DNA from 4 places in the Limosilactobacillus fermentum genome. Region 3 is predicted to be linked to each of the others. Evidence: predicted binding sites of a transcription regulator. Region 3 holds the regulator's gene; each other region holds the start of a gene.
The links. Region 3 encodes HrcA, which represses chaperone genes, less so after heat shock. Its sites were predicted from a motif close to TTAGCACTCNNNNNNNNNGAGTGCTAA; they were not measured.
Positions count from the first base shown of each region.

Region 1: the regulator HrcA is predicted to act here: its motif matches at 3,988-4,014, upstream of FG166_RS07210 (Hsp20/alpha crystallin family protein).
Region 2: the regulator HrcA is predicted to act here: its motif matches at 1,078-1,104, upstream of FG166_RS07380 (ATP-dependent Clp protease ATP-binding subunit).
Region 4: the regulator HrcA is predicted to act here: its motif matches at 4,583-4,609, upstream of groES (co-chaperone GroES).

Region 1 covers NZ_CP040910.1:1,437,816-1,443,449, reverse strand. Annotated here, with positions in the region: gene FG166_RS07230 (uracil-xanthine permease family protein) at 1-692, shown strand, start outside; gene FG166_RS07225 (NAD(P)-dependent alcohol dehydrogenase) at 901-1,971, shown strand; gene apf (aggregation-promoting factor) at 2,380-3,228, shown strand; gene FG166_RS07215 (acyl-CoA thioesterase) at 3,382-3,885, shown strand; gene FG166_RS07210 (Hsp20/alpha crystallin family protein) at 4,097-4,528, shown strand; gene FG166_RS07205 (TetR/AcrR family transcriptional regulator) at 4,683-5,360, opposite strand.
Region 2 covers NZ_CP040910.1:1,459,395-1,465,028, reverse strand. Annotated here, with positions in the region: gene FG166_RS07380 (ATP-dependent Clp protease ATP-binding subunit) at 1-914, opposite strand, end outside; gene FG166_RS07375 (hypothetical protein) at 1,142-1,330, shown strand; gene FG166_RS07370 (phosphocarrier protein HPr) at 1,460-1,726, shown strand; gene ptsP (phosphoenolpyruvate--protein phosphotransferase) at 1,728-3,458, shown strand; gene FG166_RS07360 (glycosyltransferase family 4 protein) at 3,674-4,891, shown strand; gene FG166_RS07355 (glycosyltransferase family 4 protein) at 4,884-5,634, shown strand, end outside.
Region 3 covers NZ_CP040910.1:821,464-827,097, reverse strand. Annotated here, with positions in the region: gene dnaJ (molecular chaperone DnaJ) at 273-1,433, opposite strand; gene dnaK (molecular chaperone DnaK) at 1,545-3,401, opposite strand; gene grpE (nucleotide exchange factor GrpE) at 3,439-4,026, opposite strand; gene hrcA (heat-inducible transcriptional repressor HrcA) at 4,037-5,083, opposite strand; gene FG166_RS04085 (hypothetical protein) at 5,209-5,574, shown strand.
Region 4 covers NZ_CP040910.1:444,494-450,127, reverse strand. Annotated here, with positions in the region: gene FG166_RS02140 (hypothetical protein) at 134-388, opposite strand; gene FG166_RS02135 (APC family permease) at 607-2,445, opposite strand; gene groL (chaperonin GroEL) at 2,585-4,216, opposite strand; gene groES (co-chaperone GroES) at 4,241-4,522, opposite strand; gene FG166_RS02120 (redox-sensing transcriptional repressor Rex) at 4,835-5,485, opposite strand.

The sequences.
Region 1 (5,634 bases), 620 kb from region 3:
TGTCCGCTTCGATGGGCCGCTTTGATTGGAAGTCGGTGGCCGATTCGGCTTGGTTCTCCTTCCCACAACGGACGATGCTACACTGGGGGATTTCCTTTAACCTAACTTCGATTCTGACCTTCATCATCATCTACGCCATCCTGACCACGGAAACGACCGGGACCTGGTTTGCGATGGGGGCCGTTACCAACCACAAGATTACGAGTCGCCAGTGGAACCACGGGATCATCGGCGAAGGACTCTCCTGTTTAGTAGCCGCCCTGGCCGGAACGACGCCGGTAACTGGTTACTCGACCAACGCCGGGGTGATCTCCATCACCGGGGTCGCCTCCAAGCGGGTCTTCATCGCCGCCGGGAGCTGGTTTATCGTCTTGGGTTTCTTCGCCAAGTTGTCCGCCTTCTTGGCGGCAATTCCGGCGCCGGTAATCGGGGGGGTCTTTGCGATCATCACCGTGACGATCATGCTCAACGGGTTGAACGTCATTCGCCAGCAACAAACCGGCGAATCCGACCTGTACATCATCGGCTTACCGATCATTTTGACCTTGGCCCTGGTCCTCTTGCCAAGCAAGGTAACCAACGCGGCCCCACAAATGATCCAATACTTACTGGGGTCACCGATCGCGGTAGCGGCGATCACGGCGATTGTCTTGAACCTCTTGATGCCGTCACGGCACAACAAGTTAGCCTAACTTAATTTTGTAGAAAAATTCACCACCCTCACGATTTGACGATCACTTGGTCGCTAAATGGTGGGGGTGTTTTCGTGGTCAACGTTGATATAAGGGTGCTGCACCATTATTAATAAAATATGTTAAAAAGTTAACAAACGGGCTTTAATTATCGACTGATATATGCCGAAACCAACGTATATTAATCCGAAAGGTAGTAATTAGTAGCATGAAAGGTTTTGCAATGCTGGGCCCGAGCAAGACGGGCTTTATTGAAAAAGAAGATCCGAAGGTGGGGAGTCGTGACGCCCTGGTGCGGCTGCTCGCCGTTGCCCCGTGTACCTCTGACCTCCACACCGTTTTCGAAGACGCTTTAGGGCCGCGGGAGAACATGATCCTCGGCCACGAAGCCTGCGGGGAGATCGTGGAAGTCGGTAGCGAAGTCAAGGACTTCAAGGTTGGTGACCGGGTTTTGATTCCGGCAATCACGCCGAACTGGTCCGACGTTTACTCCCAAGCCGGCTACGCTACTGACTCCGACGGGATGTTGGGTGGCTGGAAGTTCTCCAACATTAAGGATGGGGTTTTCTCCACCCGGATCCACGTTAACGACGCCGACGGGAACCTGGCCCTCTTACCAAAGGAAATCGACCCGGCGGAAGCCTGCATGCTTTCCGACATGATCCCAACTGGCCTCCACGCTTCCAAAATAGCGGGCGTAACCTTTGGGGACGCCGTGGCCGTGATCGGGATCGGACCGGTTGGTTTGATGGCCCTGCGCGGGGCGGTGCTCCACGGTGCCGGCCGCGTCTTTGCGGTTGGTTCACGGGAAAAGACGGTCGAAGTGGCCAAGAAGTACGGGGCAACCGACATCGTGGATTACCACAACGGCCGGATCTCCGACCAAATCCTAGAAGCCACTAACGGCCAAGGGGTCGACAAGGTCCTGATCGCCGGTGGGAACGCCGCCGATACCTTTGAAGAAGCCGTCCGGATGCTCAAGCCGGGTGGTTCAATTGGGAACGTCAACTACCTAAATGGTCACGACGACGTGGTCTTCAACGCCGGTGACTGGGGCGTTGGGATGGGTCACAAGACCATCCACGGTGGCCTGATGCCTGGTGGCCGCTTGCGAATGGAAAAGCTAGCTCAACTAGTCGTAAACGGCCGGATCGATCCATCACTGATGATCACCCACCGCTTCGAAGGCTTCGAGAAGATTCCGGACGCCATCGAACTGATGCACCACAAGCCGGCTGACTTAATCAAGCCGGTCGTAATCTGCAACGACATCGACTAATTTCAACACCTTTATTTAGTAGAAACAGCGGTTGGGGTTTGCCCAGCCGCTGTTTTTAGTTCAGGGGGTCCTTTGTTGCAGATTACGGCAATGTAACAAAAACGGCGAAAAACCGGGGATTTTCACTTAACGAGGGGGAATTGGGAAAAATTTTGGCGCCAAACTGGGGTGAAATGTTACAAAAACCAAACGGGCGGGGGACCGAGGTGAAAAGGGTGGTCAACCTATACGCCTCCATGGCCTCGAACCCCGAACGGGCGTTGCCGTTTGAATTAAGCTTGTTACGGAAAGTTACAAAGTGGCGGCCGATTGAGAACTGCTTGTCACTGCGCGGTAACAAAAGGCGGGTATAGTAATCAGCATAGGAACGACGAACAAATACTGATACGAAAGAAAGGATTCATTTTAATGAAGCTCAATAAGAAAGCCTTGAAACTTACCGCAACTGTCGCCGGCGCCGTTGCGTTGGGAACCGTTGCAACGACGGTGTCCGCAAATGCCGATTCAATTTACACCGTTAAGAGTGGGGACACGCTTTCCGGAATTTCTTGCCAGTTCGGTCACGATTATGCCTTCGTTGACACGCTCGCCTCCAACAACAACATCGCTAACAAGAACCTGATCTACGTCGGGCAAAAGTTAGTGATCAAAGATGACGGTGAAATTACTTCGGCCACCGCCAGTCAAGTGGCCTCACTGCCGTCCGCTAGCGCTAGTTCAACTAGCCAAGCCCAAACCGACAGTGCCTCCGCCGCTAGCCAAGCAAGTTCGACTGCCTCTGACCAAGCTAGCGCAGATAGTTTAGCCGCTGCCCAAAGTGCCGCTGCCGCTAGTCAAGCCGCTGCCCAAAGTGCCGCTGCCGCTAGTCAAGCCGCTGCCCAAAGTGCCGCTGCCGCTAGCCAAGCCGCCCTGCAAAGTCAACAGGCCGCTAGCCAAAGTGCCGCCGCTACCTCAACGGCCTACACGACGATGGCAGCCACTCCTACAACCACTTCGACTTCCAGCACCAGCTCCTACACGTCTAGCCTGAGCTCATCTGAAGAAGCAGCGAAGGAATGGATCACCCAAAAGGAATCCGGTGGTTCTTACACCGCCAAAAACGGTAACTACTACGGGAAGTACCAACTTTCCATCTCCTACTTAAATGGGGACCTGTCGGCCGCTAACCAAGAAAAGGTGGCTGACCAATACGTAGCCTCCCGTTACGGCTCTTGGACCGCAGCCCAAGCCTTCTGGGAAAGCCACGGTTGGTACTAAAATAGGAGTGCGATCTAGTACCCAACAGATCAGAGAACATTGATAAAAAGACCGGGAGAGCTAATCTCCCGGTCTTTTTTCGTTTTTAAGGTTGGGGTGTCCAAAGGGGACCTTAGTCGGGTACAATAGAAGGAAAATGAAAGGGGTGCCAACGTGGTAAAAGAAATTACTTGTAACCAGACCCGGGTGGTGACGACCCACCGGGTAATGAGCGCCGATTTAAATGAACACGAGACGATGTTTGGGGGGAAGTTACTCGCCATGGTCGATGCCGAGGCCTCCCTGGCGGCGGTCCGGCTGGCCCGGGGGACGGTGGTGACCGCTAGCATGGATCACGTTCAGTTTACCCGGCCCTTTGTCCTGGGGGACGCGGCCGAACTCCAGGCCTTTGTAACCGGGATCGGTAAGCGGTCAATTGAGGTCTTTGCTAAGGTGATCGTTGAGGAAATGGCCACCGGCAAGCGCACCCTTGGCTTTTCGTGCTTTATGACCTACGTGGCCATCGATGAGGCTGCCAACTTCACCGATTACCGTTTAATTGGCGAAGATGATGAGCAAGCCTTTTTGATGGAGACCTACCAAAACCGCCGTGAGCACCGGCGGACGGAACGAGAAAACCTGGCCGCCGTCAACGCCCACGTCAACTTAGATAAATGATTTTTTGTTCATATTATCAAAAAATAAATATTTAAAAAGTGGGGGTACAAAGCACCAAAAAGCCGGTTGACGGGTGATTAGCGAGTCAGCCAAAGCCGTGATTTAGCAGTTAACAACTCGCACTGCTAAAGGGGCTTGCACCTGCAATTAAATGTGCTATGATAAAGATGTTGAAGGAAATATAAAAAGATTCGTGAAAGGAAGTCTTATCATGGCAAATGAATTACAACGTAACAACGGCCTCTTTGGTGACATGATGCAAGATTGGTTTGACAACAACTTCTTTAACAACGCCAACCTGCCGTTTAACAGTAACTACATGAAGACCGACATTGAGGAAACCGCTAAGCAATACCGGGTTAAGGTTGACATGCCAGGCTTTGACAAGAAAGACATTCACATTTCCTACAATGACGACCTCCTGACGGTCACCGGTCACCGTGACACCTTCGATGATGAGTCCGACAAGGATGGGAACATCCTCCACTCCGAACGCCGTTACGGGCAGATGAGCCGTCAGTACCGCTTGCCAGGGGTGGACTTGGAACAGGTTAACGCCAAGTACACCGATGGGGTCTTGATTTTGACCCTGCCTAAGCTGACTAAGCAGGCTAATGATGGTAAGCACATTGAAATTGACTAATTAAAGTGTGTGGTAGCACGCAGAAAAGGCTGAGAACGCTCATTGCTCTCAGCCTTTTGTTGTGGTTGCAAATGATAGGCAGAAAAAAAGTGGCCAACAACAAAAGCCCACGTGTTTAAGCAGGGGCAAAGGTGATTGGCCACTCTTTTTGCGATTAGGAGTTGAAGTGGTGGCTTGGTTGATCGGGGTCGGCTTGCTCGTCGAAGTTAGTCAAGTAGATCAATTCCACCGGGGAGTGGGTTTGGGCGTACCCCATGATCTCACGCAGGGCGCTGGTTGAGATCCGGTCATCGGAACGTACCCAGTGGACAATGATGTTGGTCAAAGTCCCGGTGTAGATTTCAAATAGGTAGTCAACCGGGATCGGTGACGGGTGAACATTAGTAGAGGGGTGCTGGCTATTGAAGTAAAACAAAAGCTTGCCCCGGTGCATGAACTCCGAGTAAGTGATCCGCTTGATCCGGGTGAGTAGGTTAATGTCGCCGTTTGGGGATAACAGGATCCGGCTGACTTCCCGGTAATCGCTGCAAACCTGGACGGTGTGGGCAAAGGATTCCTGGGAGAGGCGGAAGATTTCTTCCTTGTCTGGAAAGGAGCTGTGCTGGGTTAAGCACTTACGGTCCTCTTTTAGGGCCTCTTGTAAGTCGGTAATGATCGCCCCTTCAATTTCCATTAACAGGTCGCGTTTATCCTTGTAGTATGTGTAAAAGGTCTTACGACTGGCCTCAGCGGATTCAATGATATCTTTGGTGGTGATGTCATTGAGGGGCTTTTGCTTTAACAAGATCACTAACGAAGACGGCCGGACGACGATGGTGTACTGGGGCGCCATGCTAGACGAGCTGAACATGTACCGGGAGTGGTTAGAAGCTAGAAGCCCACGACCTGTTTGACGCTTGCAAGGCCACGGCCAACATGTTCCCGGAACTGGAAGCTTCTCGCAACCAACCGCTGTCCTTTAAGAAATTTGACGAAATTGTCGCTAAGACCGGTGACCAAATTGGCGCCCCGTTTTGTGCTGACTGCGCCTAACGGATCGGTGCTTACGAACTTTACCAACAAACCAACCAAGGCGTGGAAGCACTAATGACGGTTCTCGACCTTCC
Region 2 (5,634 bases), 640 kb from region 3:
GTGTAGGTAACGTGGTGGTAATCCTGGTAGCGGCCCTTGATCCCGTTTAGGATCTGGATCGTTTCGTCGACGGACGGTTGTTCAACTTCGACCGGTTGGAACCGCCGGGCCAAAGCGGCGTCCTTTTCGATCTTGCGGTATTCGTTGAGGGTGGTGGCCCCGATCAGTTGGAACTCACCCCGGGCCAGGGCCGGCTTCAAGACGTTACCGGCGTCCATGCCGCCCTCGGCGTTGCCGGCACCCATAATTTCGTGGATTTCGTCGATGAAGAGGATCACGTTTTCGTCCTTAGAAACCTCTTGGATCAACTGTTGCATCCGCTGTTCAAACTGACCGCGGATTCCGGTTCCTTGGACCAGGGAGACGACGTCTAAGCGAATAACTTCCTTATTAGCTAGCTTTTCTGGTACCTGACCGGAAACGATGGCTTGGGCCAGCCCTTCGACAACGGCGGTCTTACCAACCCCGGCTTCCCCGATCAGGACCGGGTTGTTCTTGGTCCGCCGGTTTAAGATTTCGACGACCCGGGCGATTTCCTTATCGCGGCCGATTACCGGGTCGATCTTGCCTTGGCGGGCCAGCTCGGTCATGTTAATCCCGAACTGGGCTAACAGTCCCTTGCCGTTGCCGCGGCCGCCGCCTTGGCGTTGGTTTTGATTTAGGTTGGCTTGTTGGCCTTCGTTGTTGTTATTGGCTTGTTGGTTTTGCATGTTGTTCATGGCGTTCATGAAGTCTTCCAGACTCCCAAAGCCGAATCCATTATTCATATCACTGCCCCCGTTCAACAGGTTCATTTGCATGTTTTGCATTTTTTGGTAGCAATCCTGACATAAGTCGATTTGCATTTTTTGCCCGTTCATCATCATTTGGAGATGAATCGTGGCTTGGTTTTGTTGACAAACTTGACAGAGCATCAATTAATCCCCCTTCGTTTGGGTCAACCTTTGACTTTTCTTGACCATTGCCTATATTATACTTACTTTTCGTGGGACCGCAAGTCATTTCAACCGTAATTGAAAGGGTGCACCCCTTCAAATAAAAAAATTGAACATGTAAGGGCTCCCGTTACCGAAAATTTTAGCACTGATTGGCAACTAATGCTAAAATGAGTGCTAGCCACAGTATAAGAGGGGGCATCAACTTGGCAACTAAGGAAGACTTTGTACGTCAATTAGCCGATTTGCGTGACGGAAAAATTGAAGAACTACTCGTCGAACCAGATAACTTTATGGCCTTTCAGCAGGCTTACCGGGAGAGTTCCTTTCGCAGCCAGATTGAAGGGCAAGCCGGACGGGGCGGTCAAATTCACTACCGCTTCAAAACTGACTAAAAGTTCTGGTGGTTCGCCTTGTATTTACCGCTTACAATCGCTATAATTAAGTAAATAGTGAGTGTTGGCCAAATGAGATGGTGTCTTATGTTTGCCAACGCTAAATCAACACTAAGGAGATTGATTATAATGGAAAAACGCGACTTTACGATTACTGCCGAAGCTGGGCTTCACGCCCGTCCTGCAACGATCCTCGTTCAAACGGCATCCAAGTTCACTTCAGACATTTCCCTTGCTTACAACGGCAAGAGCGTTAACCTGAAGTCCATCATGGGGGTTATGTCCCTCGGGGTTGGCCAAAACGCCGACGTTACCATCACTGCCGAAGGTGACGACGAAGCGAAGGCCATCGAAGCCATTGCCGAAACCATGACTAAGGAAGGCCTGACTGACTAAAATGGTCACCGTACTCGACGGCGTGGCCGCCGGCGGTGGGATTGCCATCGCCCCGGTCTACCGGTTGGGTGAATCGCGGTTTACGGTTAAAGCTAAATACACCGATAATGTGAATCATGAGGTCAGCCGGCTTCATGATTCTTTTTCGTTAGCAAGACGTGAATTGACGGACCTTCGTCGGCAGGCTCACCAAAAGATGGGGGAGAAGGCCGCCACCGTGATTGACGCCCAATTAGCAATTGCTAAGGACCAAAGTTTTGAAGGGGAGATCACCGACGCCATCCAACGCTACTCGACGACGGCGGCCTGGACGGCGACCCAGCGGATTGACCACTACCTAAACGTCTTCAAGCGCCAATCCGGCGGGGCGGATTACTACCACGCACGGGGGCTGGCGCTGCAGGACTTCAAAAAGCGCCTCTTGGCCCACCTATTAGATGAAGAATTGCCGGACCTGGCTAAGTTGGATCACCGGGCGATCATCGTCGCCCACCAACTGACGCCGACCGACATCATTCGCTTGAACCCACACCTAGTCGCCGGGATTGTGACCGACCTGGGTGGCCGGACCGCCCACTTCTTGGTGATGAGCAAGGAGATGCGCTTTCCCACCGTGGTCGACACCAAGACGGTGACCGAACACGCCGATGACGACATGGTTGCCATCATCGACGGTACCCACGGGCGGGTGATCTTGCAACCGACCCCTCAGCAAATCGATCAGTACCAACGGCTGGCTAGCCGGGAGAGTGCCCGCCTGCGCGAACTGGGCGTCTTAAAGCACCAAGACACCGTTAGCGCCGATGGTCACCACTTTGAAGTGGCCGCCAACGTCGCTTTGCCACGCGAAAGCGACGAACTGGCCACCAGCGGGGCCGAGGGGGTCGGTCTCTTTCGTAGTGAATTTCTTTTCTTACACCAAGACACCCTACCGGACGAAGAAACCCAGTTTCAGGCCTACCGGAAGCTGCTCTTGGCTGCCAACAACCACCGGGTGGTGGTGCGCACGCTCGACATCGGCGGCGATAAGCAACTCGCCCAGGTGCCCCTGGAACGGGAGAACAACCCCTTCTTGGGCCTGCGCGGCCTGCGGGTTAGCCTGGCCTACCCGGGGCTATTTCGGACCCAGTTGCGGGCGCTCTTGCGGGCCTCGGCGTACGGCCAGCTAGCGATCATGTTCCCGATGGTGGCGACCGTTGACGAGTTCCAGCAGGCCCAGCGGATGGTCGATCAGGAGAAAAACCGGCTGACCCAGGAGGGAATCCCGGTCGGCAAGGAGTATGAGGTCGGGGCGATGGTTGAAATCCCGGCCGCCGTGGCGATGGCCGACCAGTTGGCCCAGTACGCCGACTTCTTTTCGATCGGCACCAACGATTTGATCCAATACCTCTTTGCCGTCGACCGGGGCAACGGGCAGGTGGCGAGCCTCTACCAGTCCCTGCACCCGGCCGTCTTGCGGGCGGTTAAGCAGACAATTGATTGTGCCCACGCGGAAGGCAAGTGGGTCGGGTTGTGTGGCGAAATGGCGACCATTCCGACCGCCGTGCCATTGTTAGCGGCGATGGGCCTAGATGAGTTTTCGGTCCCGCTAAGCCAGGTCCTGCCGGTTCGCTCGCAGATCCGCCGCCTCAAGGTGCGGCAACTGCAGCCGCTGATTCACCAGGCCCTGGCTGCCCACAGCCCGGCCGAAGTCAGGGCGCTGGTCGATCAATTAACCAGTCACATGAAGTAATCAACATATTAAGGAAAGCTTAACCTGCCTACCAACGACCAGGAAGCTGGAAAAAATAGAAACGGGGTGTCGGGCCGAAGGAGCCGGGCACCCCGTTTATGATCTGACTTGCCCCGGGGATAGGAACGGGGCTAAAATAGCCTAAATTGCGCCTGAAAATTCCCTTTAGTATAATTAACCGTAGTTTATTGCGAAGAATTAAAGGAGCCGAAGCTTTGAAAATTGGTTTGTTTACAGATACGTATTTCCCCCAGGTGAGTGGGGTGGCCACCTCGATTAAGACCCTGCGCGATCAATTAACCGCGCTGGGCCACCAGGTGTACATTTTTACAACCACCGACCCGGCGGCTGATCCCGTTTCGGACCAGGCGGAGGGAATTTACCGCTTTGCTAGCATTCCCTTTGTCTCCTTTACCGACCGGCGGATTGCCGTTAGCGGGTGGCTGAAGGTGTTGCGGTTAGCTAAGAAGCTCGACTTAGACGTGGTCCACAACCAGACCGAGTTTTCGCTGGGGATGATGGGGAAGATGGTCGCCCGGGAAATGAAGATCCCGTGCCTACACACCTACCACACCATGTACCAGGACTACCTCCACTACATCGCTAACGGGCGGGTCTTAAAGCCGCGAGACGTTGCCCACCTGGCTCATTTTTACTTAAAGAACATGACCGGGGTAATCGCCCCGTCTGAACGGGTCTTAGACACCCTCTTGTCCTACGGGGTGGAAGCGCCGATCCGGGTGATTCCAACCGGGGTTAACCTACAAGTCTTCCAAACGCCGGATAGTAAAGAAGAGATCAGCGCCCTGCGCCAAAAGCTTGGTTACACCGATCAAACGCCGGTCCTCTTGTCGCTGTCGCGGGTGGCCTTTGAAAAGAACATCCACGCCCTCGTGGAAGCCATGCCGGACATTTTGGAAAAAGAGCCCGCCGCCCAACTTTTAATCGTGGGGGAGGGGCCGGCGCGGCCAACCCTGGAGCGCCAGGTGCGCGAAATGGGGTTGCAAGACCACGTATCCTTTACCGGCCAAGTGGATAACGATCAGGTTTGTCACTACTACCAAATGGCCGACGTCTTCGTTTCGGCTAGCGATTCGGAAACCCAGGGGCTGACTTACGATGAGGCCTTGGCCAGCGACTTGCCGATTGTCGTCATGCGTTCCGAGTATACGGACGAGCTAATCGATGACCCGGCGATTGGGCGTTCCTTTCAAAAGCGCACCGACCTGGTTGACGGGGTACTGGAATACTTGGCCACCCCGCCAAGCCCGGAGGCGATCGCCAAGCGCCGCGAGAAACTGCACGATATCTCCGCGGAGGTGTTTGGGCAGCGGGTGCTTGATTTCTACCGGGTCTGCCAAGAGGAAGTGGCGGAAAAAAAGCGGCCGGGCTTTGGGCGTCGTTTTCGTCATTTGAGGGACCAAAATGATTAAAATTACCATGTATTCGTCGGCTGACAAGGTGGCGGGGCAGGGGGTCGGGAGCGCCTACGCGGAGCTGATGACCCTGTTAAAGGACCGCTTTGCTTCCCAGTTCGATATTCAAATTAATGAGTTTAGCCGCCAAAATGACATCAGCCACTACCACACGATCGACCCCCGTTTTTTTGTGTCGACCTTTTCCAAGAAACGGGGCCAAAAGATCGGCTACGTGCACTTCCTTCCCGAGACGATGGAAGGCAGCCTGAAGATCCCCCAACCGTTTCGGGGGCTTTTTTATCGTTACCTGATTGCCTTTTACAAGCGGATGGATCACCTGGTCGTGGTTAACCCGACCTTTATCCCCAAGCTGGTGGCCTACGGGATCCCACAAGAACGGGTGACCTACATCCCCAATTTCGTCGATGACCAGCGCTTTTACCCGGTCTCGGCGGCCAAGCGGTGGGAACTGTACCGGCGGTGGAAACTGGATCCCGAGCGCTTCACGGTCGTCGGTAGCGGTCAAATCCAAGAACGGAAGGGCGTCTTTGATTTCATCAAACTAGCCAAACAAAACCCCCACTTTCAATTCATCTGGGCCGGGGGCTTTTCCTTTGGCCGGATCACCGATGGCTACCAAGAGCTCAAGAAGGTTGTCGCTAACCCGCCGGCCAACCTCTTGTTCCCGGGGATCGTTACCCGCGACCAGATTGCCGAGTTAAACAACATCGCCGACCTATTTTTATTGCCTTCCTATA
Region 3 (5,634 bases):
GATTAGTAACAAAAAGCCCCCCTGCATGATAAGCAAGGGGACTCCCGAGTACGGTTTGCCCGAACCCCGCTCGTGGTGGGGTTCTTCCTTGCTGATTGGGGACGCCATCGCTAACCTCAGCCCTACTTCAGCCGTTACTCATCGTCTACATATTCTCTATCCAAATAATAACCCAAAACCGCTTAATTAGCAAAAATTATTGTGCAAACAAAACAAAAAGCGCCCTTTTAGAGCGCCTTTATTAAACAATTAATGATCGAAAGCTAACCATCTTATTTATTATCTTCGAAGGCATCCTTAAGCTTATCAAAAAATCCCGCTTTGACGCCCTTCACGTCTTCACCAGAGGCCGCCGCAAAGGCCAGCATCGCCTCGCGTTGGCGCTTGTTCAAGGTCTTTGGCGTTTTAACGTGAACGGTGACGTATTCATCGCCGTTCCCGTTACCGTTGACCCGCGGAACCCCCTTGCCACGCAGGCGGAACTTGGTTTCCGACTGGGTCCCGGCCGGGATCTTCAAGTCAACGTCGCCGTGAACGGTCTTGGCTTGAACGTGGTCCCCCAGGGTCGCCTGGGAAATCGAGATGTCTTGGTCGACGTAGATCGTGTTGCCATCCCGCTTGAAGTCGCGGCTCGGCGTGACCCGGAAGACGATGTACAAGTCACCGTATGGGCCGCCGTTCTTGCCGGCTTCCCCTTGGCCCTGCAGACGCATCTGCTGACCATCGTCAATTCCTTGCGGCACCTTCACCTTGAGTTCGTGCCGTTCCTCGGTTACCCCGGCACCGTGACAGGTGTCACACTGGTCGGCCGGGTCGATCACTTGGCCCTTACCGCCACAGGTTGGGCAGACTTCTTGGGACTGCATCATCCCCATCATCGTTTGCCGTTGCCGAAGGACGTACCCTTGGCCGTGACAAGTGGAACAGGTGTGGGCGGACTTGCCCGGCTTAGCCCCCGACCCGTGACAGGTGTGGCACTCGGCGGACCGGTTGTACTTGATCGAAGTCTCCTTACCAAAGACGGCATCCATGAAGTCCAGGGTCATCGTGTACTGGAGGTCGCGCCCTTGTTGTGGTGCGGACGGATCACGCCGGGCCCGGCCCCCACCAAAGATGTCACCAAAGATATCGGAGAAGTCGCCAAAACCACCCTGGCTGAAGCCGCCCTGGCCAAAGCCACCGAAGCCACCTTGACCGCCAAAACCGCCCGCTTGGGAGCCGGTCGTGCCAAACTGGTCGTATTGGGCCCGCTTTTGGTCGTCACTCAAGGTTTCGTAGGCCTCGTTTATCTTTTTAAACTTTTTTTCGGCGCCCGGCTCGTGGTTTACGTCCGGGTGGTACTTGGCCGCCAACTTCCGGTAGGCCCGCTTAATTTCGGCCTCCGAGGCGTCCTTTTTGACACCGAGAACGTCGTATAAATCTTCTTCTGCCATGAATACCTCTCACTAAATTTTGTAGGTTATTATCGCACAGTTCACCATAGCAAGCAAAAGCCAAAGTCCGGTTTCCTGGCCTTTGGCTTCTTGCTCAATTATAGGACCTAATTACTTCTTGTCGTCGGGGTTAACTTCTTCAAAGTCCCCGTCAACGGTGTTGTCGTCGTCCTTCTTGCCGTCACCTTGGTCGCCAGTTGGTTGGCCACCGTTAGCTTGGTTTTCTTGTTGGGCTTGTTGGTACAACTTAACGGTCAGGTCCTGAACGATCTTGTTTAAGTCATCCTTTTTGGCCTTCATGTCCTCTAAGTTGTTGTCGTCCTTCGCCTTTTGCAGGGCGTCCTTGGCGTCTTGGGCCTTCTTGATTTCGTCGTCGGAAACCTTCCCCTTGAGTTCTTCTAAGGTCTTGTCGGTTTGGAAGAGGAGTTGGTCGGTTTCGTTACGTACGTCGGCTTCTTCCTTCTTCTTCTTGTCGGCTTCGGCGTTGGCTTCGGCGTCCTTTTTCATCCGTTCGATTTCTTCGTCGGTCAAACCAGAGTTGGACTTGATGGTGATGTTTTGCTTCTTGTGGGTCCCTTGGTCTTCGGCAGAAACGTTGACGATCCCGTTCTTGTCGATGTCAAAGGTTACCTTGATTTGCGGAACACCACGTGGTGCAGGCGGAATGTCCGTCAGTTGGAAGTTCCCGAGCGTCTTGTTGTCGGCGGCCATTGGGCGTTCACCCTGGAGGACGTGAATGTCAACGGCTGGTTGGTTGTCCGCGGCCGTGGAGAAGACTTGGCTCTTGGAAGTTGGTATGGTGGTGTTGCGGTCGATCAGCTTAGTGAAGACGCCCCCCATCGTTTCAATCCCGAGGGACAGCGGCGTCACGTCGAGGAGAACGACGTCCTTAACGTCACCGGTTAAGACCCCACCTTGGATGGCGGCCCCGAGGGCAACGGCTTCGTCCGGGTTGATTGAGTGGTTTGGTTCCTTACCGGTCAAGGACTTCACCATTTCTTGAACGGCCGGGATCCGGGTGGAACCACCGTTTAAGATCACTTCGTCAATGTCTGAGAAGCTGAGTTCGGCGTCCTTTAAGGCGTTTAGAACCGGTTGCTTAGTCCGTTCAACCAGGTCGTTAGTCAATTGGTTGAATTGGGCCCGGGTTAAGGTCTTTTCCAAGTGGAGCGGACCGTTGTCGCCGGACGTGATGAACGGCAGGGAGATTTGGGCTTCTTGAACCCCGGAAACGTCCTTCTTGGCCTTTTCAGCGGCGTCCTTGAGCCGTTGAAGGGCCATCTTGTCTTGGGACAGGTCGATGCCGCTTTCTTGCTTGAAACCGTCAATCAGCCAGTCCATGATCTTTTGGTCGAAGTCGTCCCCCCCGAGGTGGGTGTCCCCGTTAGTAGAGAGCACTTGGAAGACCCCATCCCCGAGTTCGAGGATCGAAACGTCGAAGGTCCCACCACCAAGGTCGTAAACCAGGATCTTTTCGTCCCTGTCCTTCTTGTCCAGCCCGTAAGCCAACGAAGAAGCGGTTGGTTCGTTGATGATCCGCTTAACGTCTAAACCGGCGATCTTCCCAGCGTCCTTGGTAGCTTGACGTTGGGCGTCGTTGAAGTAAGCCGGCACCGTGATCACGGCTTCGGTCACCGTGTCACCGATGTAGTCTTCGGCGTACTTCTTGATGTATTGTAAAATCATGGCCGAAATTTCTTGCGGCGTGTACTTCTTGCCTTCGATGTCAACGGTGTAGCCGGCTTCACCCATGTGGCTCTTGATCGACTTGACCGTGTTCGGGTTGGTGATTGCTTGGCGCTTGGCCACTTCCCCAACTTGAACTTCACCGTTCTTAAAGGAAACAACGGACGGCGTGGTCCGGCCCCCTTCTGGGTTGGTGATAATCTTTGGTTCGTTACCTTCCATCACGGCAACGGCGGAGTTAGTAGTACCGAGATCGATACCAATAATCTTGTTACTTGCCATACTTAAATCCCTCTTTTAATTATTAATTTTCAGTTTGTTACTGGGCCACGATCACCATGGCTGGGCGCAGGACCCGGTCATGCAAGACGTAACCGGCCTGGAGCACCTGCACAACGGTGTCCGGCTTTTGATCACCACTAGCAGCGACGGTTTGCACCGCTTGTTGCGTGGTCGGATCAAAGGGTTGGTTTAACGCCTCAACTTCTTTGATGTCGTGGTCGGCTAAGGCCTTTTCCAGGTGGTCGTGTACCATTTGGATCCCCTTCTTGAGTTGTTGACCGTTTTCGTCTTCAACTTCAATTTCCAGGGCCCGCTTTAAGTTGTCCAAAACCGGCAAAATGCCCTTGGCCAGGTCCTGACCATCGTACTTGAGCAGTTGCGCCTGTTCCTTTTTAAAGCGCTTGGTCATGTTTTGCATTTCGGCTTGGGCCCGCAGGTTCTGGTCCTTTTGGTCATCCAGTTGCTTGGTTAATTCTTCAACTTGCTTTTGCAAATCGGCAACTTTTTCGGTCTCCCCGGCCTTAGCCGCCGGTTCCTTGTCCGACGTCCGTTCCTGCTTAGCCTTTACTTCCCCCTCGTTTGGGGCTGCGGAAGCTTGGGTGTTCTTTTCCTCATCTTTTGCCATTTAATCCCTCCTAGGAGTCGTAATAGCGGCGGTAGTGGTCAAGTAAGCGCTTGGCCAGCTCGCGGCGGAAGGCCTCCACCAACCCAATGGTCCTAGCGTAGGGCATCCGGGTCGGGCCTAAGACGGCGATGATACCTTCCCCATACTGGTCAACTTGATACTTTGCTGTGATCAAACTGTAGTCATCTAAGACCTGGTTGTCGGCAATCTCATTTCCAATCCGAACCGAGATATCGTGTTCGTCATCCGGATCCAAAATGGCCTGCAAATTGTTGCCGTGGTCCAAGAGCGCGTACAATTCTTGGACCGCCGCCGGGTTTTGCTGGTTGGCAAAGCCTAGCAAATTCAACCGTCCCCCCACAAAGAAGCGCTCGTGAGCGGCCCGGGAAGCCACCGAATCAAAGATGTTCAAGAAGCCCTCGGGTTGGTGGAGGTGGCGGGTCACCTGCAACGGGATGTCCGTGACGAGGCGCTTAACCACCTCCGGTAAGGTTAGCCCGGTTAGCTGGTCGTTGATCAATCGGATGACTGCTTCCATGGCCTCGGTGTCGATCCCCCGGGGCAGGGTGAAGGATTGACTCTCCACGTCCCCGGTGTCCGTTACCAAGATGGCAATCACCCTGTGGTTGCCCAGCGGAACCAGGCGAAAACCACTTAGGCGGGCGTCCTTTTGCTCCGGCTTTAAGGTAAAGGCGGTGTAACTCGTCAGGTTCGACAAGAGGTCGGCCGAGTGCGAAACGATCTCATCAATCTTTTGGTACTCGGTACCCAACGAGTTTTGAATTACAATCAGGTCATTTTCAGTTACCGACAACGGATCCAGTAAGTGGTCGACGTAATAACGGTACCCCAGCTTGGACGGTACCCGCCCGGAACTGGAGTGCTCCTTTGTCACCAGCCCTTCGTGCTCTAACACCGCCATTTCGTTTCGAATGGTGGCCGAAGAGACCTTTTTGGCCAGGTGATCGACAAGTGCCTTGGAGCCGACCGGTTGACCGGTCGTGGTGTATTGGCGTACAATCGCTTGCAGGACTTCTTCTTGACGTTTGGTTAGCATCTTGATCACTTCCTTTTAGCACTCTGGCCATCTAAGTGCTAAATACAATGTATAATATACCAACCGTCCCGTTAAAAGTCAACAAAAGTCAAAGATCTTTTCGCAATTTATCACCGAGGAACATCATGCCAGCAGATCACCGTTATATCCAGCCCCAAAGCGCCAAGGAAGCCATGGAGCTGATCCAAAAGCTTTTTAATTCATACCGCAACGCCCCGCTAACTAGCGAGCTATTGAACTACCATAATAACCTGGTTGCCCGTTTAAACGACGATATCATGGCCGCCGCTACCACCGAGGGTCCCAAGCGCGTCGAACAGCTGACCGGCATGATCGAGCTAATGCAAGCGTGGACCCGGATCCGGCTCAGTGGGCGCCCCTTCTTGGGCAAGATGCGCCACTTTAAACTAGAAGATGGCAACCAACCTAAATACAAGCGCCGGGTCCACAAGATAAACGGGACCAGCAACCACCGCGCTAGCCGCCACTAATTAAATCAATTATCACCGCCCCTCCCCGCGCCGAGTGCGTGGTGAGGGGCTTTTTAGTGG
Region 4 (5,634 bases), 380 kb from region 3:
ACCGTTCTTCAGCCTGCTTAAACACTAGGCCGGCGGTTATTTACCACGTTTTCTGTCTAACATTCGAGAATACAACAAGAGAGGCTAGGAGAAAACAGTGTTTCTCCTGGCCTCTTGTTGTACTGCCACTTTTTTATATAAACTGCTCCACCAAGTTCAGTGCTACCAAGAGAACGCAGAGCACCGCTAAGGTGATGGTAACGTGGCGCACCCGACGGTCATGTTCCCGCCAGGCTTCGTAGTGGGCACTAACGTAAGCACCCACCAATAGAATACTCCCGAGCACCCCGTAAATTCCCGAGTGAAAGTGCTCTTGTTGAATCGTAAAGGACATCATTAAGATAATCCCCACCAGTCCCGTAACCACGGTTATAATTTTTCGTTTCATAAGTGCATCCATTTCCCGGGAAATATTCCCGTTAAGGGGGAATGGGAAACAACTGGTTGGCAGGTCGTTAGGTTAAGCTAGGGGGAGGTTAGCGCGGAACGCGGTGTTCTTCACCCATACTTAGCCACTAGGCCGACGGTTATTTCCCACGTTATCTGTGTAAAATTCAAAAATCAAAAAGGGGCCGGAAGAACTCTAATTCTCCCCTCCCCCATCAATTATTCATGCAAGTGATAGTTGTAAGTTGAAACAATGATGTTTTCCCGCGAATTCAGTAGGGTCCGCAAGCGTAGGCTCGTTTGGTTGTGCAAAGCCATTTGCCACGGGTGCTTTGGAACGAACTGCGGAACCAATACAGTAGTCGAATAATTCTTATCGGCCGCCCGCTTGGCGATCACGTCTACGAACCGTAACGTTGGCGTGGCAATCGAGCGGTAGGACGAGTGAATATCAACGAAACGCACGTCCGGGAACTCGGCCTTAAATTCGTTGGCCGTCTTATGTTCCTTACCCGGGTTTTCATCAAAGGACACGTGCATGGCGATGACGTAATCCCCAATTGAACGGGCGTAATTAATGGCGCCCATGGTGACCCGTGTCACGTTCCCGACTAAAACAATCACGGTGGCCCCGTCGTAATCATGCAACTGAACCTTAGCCTTTTCCGCTACCCGCAGTTGCATCCCCACCTTGATGTAGTGGGTGTGAATGACGTGGAACAGGTACAAGAGGGCCGGCATGATGATCAGGTACGGCCACACGTTGGAGAAGTGTTGCCAGAACAAGAAGATCACGAGGGCTAGTGAGATTAACGCCCCCACCAGGTTAATGGTTGACTTAACCAGCCAATTCCCTTCCTTTAAGCGGAACCAGTGGATAATCATCCCGGACTGCGAGAGGGTAAACGGTACGAACACCCCGACGGCGTAGAGCGGGATCAATAGGTTGGTCTTCCCGTGGAAAAGGATGATCAACACGATCGCCCCGACCGCCAGGGAAATAATCCCGTTGGAATAGCCTAGCCGGTCCCCACGGTCCATAAAGGCGTGCGGGAGGTACTTATCCTTGGCCATGTTGAAGGCCAAAATTGGAAAGGCCGAGAACCCAGTGTTAGCCGCCACGGCTAAGATCATCGCCGTCGACAGTTGCAAGAGGTAGTAACCTAGGCCCTCGCCACCAAAAACGGCCGCCCCAATCTGGGACAAGACGGTGTGGTGCGGGTTCGGTACAATTCCCAGGTAAAAGGACAGGAAGGTCACCCCACCGAAGAAGGCCGCTAAGATCAGGCTCATCATTGCCAAGGTGTTGGCGGCGTTTTTCTTCTTAGGAGGGTTAAAGTTCGGTACGGCATTGGAGATCGCCTCGACACCGGTCAAAGAAGATGACCCGGCCGAAAAAGCCCGGATGAACAGGATGGCAGACATCCCGGCTACCGGCGTCCCGTAATTGGCCGTGGCGTGGTAAGCCACGTGACCGGTAGCAATGTTATAGCCACCCCAGACGATCATCACCGTCATCATGATTATGAAAAAATAGACCGGAATGGTCAGGAAGTTAGCACTCTCACTCATCCCCCGTAGGTTCATGAACATGATGATCAAGACAATCACCACTGAAATATGGACCGAATAATTATATAGGAAAGGAATTGCAGACGTGATCGCTTCCGTCCCCGACGTCGTTGATACCGCCACCGTCAACATGTAGTCGACTAGCAGCGAGCCCCCGGCGATTAGGCCCCCGTTGCTCCCCCAGTTTTTGGTGGCGACAACGTAGGCGCCCCCACCGCTCGGATAAGCGTGGATGATTTGCCGGTAAGACAAGGTAATTGCTAACAACAGAACTAAAACAATGCCGGCAATCGGTAAGGAATACCAGATGGCGGCCGTCGAAAGGGTTACTAAAACCGTGGTAATCTGTTCGGTACCGTAGGCCACTGACGAAAGGGCGTCGGACGAAAGCATGGCCAAAGCCTTAAACTTCGTCAAGTGCGACTGGCCCTCGTCAAGCGTCTTTAATGGTTTCCCGATCAAGACACGTTTAAGATAGCGCCACATAAAATTTGTCTCCTCTTAAAAATAAGTCAACAGCTATTCTACACCCCGGGTGAACCGAATACCACCGTTTCTACGCAAAAAAGGTGGGTGCCCGAAGCCACAGCTCCGGTCACTCACCTCCCAAAAATTAATTTTCAAATTACATCATGCCGCCCATACCACCGGCTACTGGTGCTTGTGGTGCAGCGTCAGCGGGTTGTGGCTTGTCGGCAACAACGGCTTCCGTCGTCAAGAGGAGGGCGGAAACGGAAGCTGCGTTTTGCAGGGCCGAGCGGGTGACCTTCGTTGGGTCAACAATTCCGGCAGCGACCATGTCTTCAAACTTGTCATCAGCGGCGTTGTAACCAACTCCCGGCTTTTCTTGCTTCAGCTGGTTAACGATCACGGAACCTTCCAAACCGGCGTTTTCGGCGATTTGACGAACTGGGGCTTCCAGAGCCGCCTTCACAATCTTAATCCCGGTTGCTTCGTCGCCAGTTGCGGATGCTTCCACTTCGTCCAAGGCAGGGATAACGTTAACCAGTGCCGTTCCACCACCAGGAACAAAGCCTTCTTGCACGGCGGCCCGGGTGGCGTTTAAGGCATCTTCGATCCGGTACTTCTTTTCCTTGAGTTCGGTTTCGGTAGCGGCCCCAACCTTAACAACGGCCACCCCACCGGCTAACTTAGCGAGCCGTTCTTGGAGCTTTTCCTTGTCAAAGTCAGAGGTCGTTTCGGCAATCGCCTTCTTGATTTGGTCAACCCGTTCTGCAATGGCTTCCTTGTTGCCACTGCCATCAACGATCGTGGTAGCGTCCTTGGTTATCGTAACCTTGTTAGCAGAACCAAGTTGGTCAATCGTAGCGTCCTTCAATTGCATACCAAGGTCGTCGGAAATCACGGTCCCACCAGTCAGAACGGCGATGTCTTCCAATTGAGCCTTGCGACGGTCACCAAAGCCTGGGGCCTTAACGGCAACTACGTTGAAGGTTCCCCGAATCTTGTTCAACACAAGGGTTGGCAGTGCTTCACCAGTGATGTCATCAGCAATGATTAACAGGGCGCGCCCTTCTTGAACAACAGATTGGAGTAGTGGCAAGATGTCTTGAATGTTAGAGATCTTCTTGTCCGTAATCAAAACGTACGGGTTGTCCAGGTTGGCTTCCATCTTGTCGTTGTCGGTTACCATGTATTGGGACATGTAACCACGGTCAAAGCTCATCCCTTCAACCACGTCAACGCTAGTATCAACCCCACGGGAATCTTCAATCGTGATGACCCCGTCGTTACCAACCTTTTCCATGGCGTCGGCGATCAACTTACCAACTTCCTTGTTAGCAGCGGAAATGGAGGCGATTTGAGCGATGTCGTCCTTGGTCTTAACGTCGTGGCTCATCTTTTTCAGGCCTTCAACGGCTGCGGCCGTCGCCTTTTCAATCCCGCGCCGAATGCCCACTGGGTTAGCGCCGGCGGTCACGTTCTTCATTCCTTCGGTCACAATTGCTTGGGTTAAAACAGTGGCCGTCGTGGTCCCGTCCCCGGCAATGTCGTTAGTCTTAGAAGCAACTTCGGAAACCAGCTTAGCCCCCATGTTTTCGAAGTGGTCTTCTAATTCAATGCTCTTAGCGATCGTTACCCCGTCGTTAGTGATCGTCGGGGAGCCGTAACTTTGTTCCAACACCACGTTACGTCCCTTTGGCCCAATCGTCGTCTTGACGGTGTCTGCTAACTTATCAACCCCACGCAGCATTGCGCTCCGTGCGTCTTCTGAGAACTTTAATTCCTTTGCCATCTTTATCTCACCTCATTGAATTTCTTAGTCAACAACCGCAACTAAATCCTTTTCGTGGACAACCAGGTAGGTTTCACCATCGTATTCCACTTCGTTGCCGGCGTACTTGTCAAACAAGACCTTGTCGCCTTCCTTAACGGCGACCGCCACCACTTGGCCATTATCCAGCGTGCGACCTTGTCCAACGGCCACTACCACCCCAGTGGTTGGCTTGTTCTTAGCGTTGGAGGCTAAAACAATCCCCCCAACGGTTTGTTCTTCTTCTTGCGCCTTTAAAATGACACGATCTCCTAATGGTTTTAACATGGTTATCCCTCCATTATTTCAAGTCAATGATTAGTGGTTAGCACGGGGACGAGCACTCTGCTAGCACTCAACCCCCTCAAGTGCTAATTACATATTCTAATATAACACCTTTCCCCCGGAATGCAACCAAAAACTTTGACTAATTTTGACCAAACAAAAAAGAGGCTGGGAATTCCCAGCCTCCTTGCTGTATATCCGAATGTTAGACAGAAAAAGTGGCCAATCACCGCAGGTCTAGTGCCTAAGCAGGCCGAAGAACGATGCGCTCTTACATCCGACCCGCAGCGGAAGTTATTTTCCACTCTCTTCGGATTAATCTTCGTCGTCGGTCGTAACCTTGTTGCTTTCAATGAAGTAGATCAGTGTTTGCAACTCATTGGTTAAATCGATGTTTTGAACCTGCACGTCCTTTGGCACGGACAGGCGGACTGGCGTAAAGTTCAGGATCCCGTGAACCCCGGCTTCAACCAGTTGGTCGGTGACCGCTTGCGATTCCGAACCCGGCACCGTCAAAATAACGGCGTCGATTTGTTGCTCCTTAATCTGCTTTTTCATGTCTTCGACCGGGTAAACCGGAATCCCGCTCTTGACCGTGTTCGCCAGGGATTCCTTAGGGTCAAAGGCCGCTGAAATCCGCAGGTTGGTGCTCTGGTGGAAGTTGTAGTTCATCAGGGCCGACCCTAGGGAACCGACCCCCACTAGGGCGACGCTGGTTAACTTGTCTTGCTTCAAGATCCCCTTGAAAAAGTTCAACAACTTTTCGACGTCGTAGCCGTACCCCCGCTTTCCGAGCTCACCGAAGTAGGAAAAGTCCCGCCGGATCGTGGCAGAGTCCACCTGAACTGCTTCGGAAAGTTCCGTCGACGACACCCGGTGCTTATTAGCGTTCAATAAAACGTTTAGGTACCGGTAATAAACGGGTAAGCGCTTAGCCGTGGCACGGGGAATTTTACGATTTGGCATAATAATTCCTCCATTTCTTTGATTGTGAAATATTATTCCTTACTCATTCTAACAACCTCTAGTTTGTTTGTGAACTAACATTCATTACTTTTTGGTTATTTTTTCGGTTTTAAGATAAACTATGCTACACTTTGAAGTAGCTAAAATAG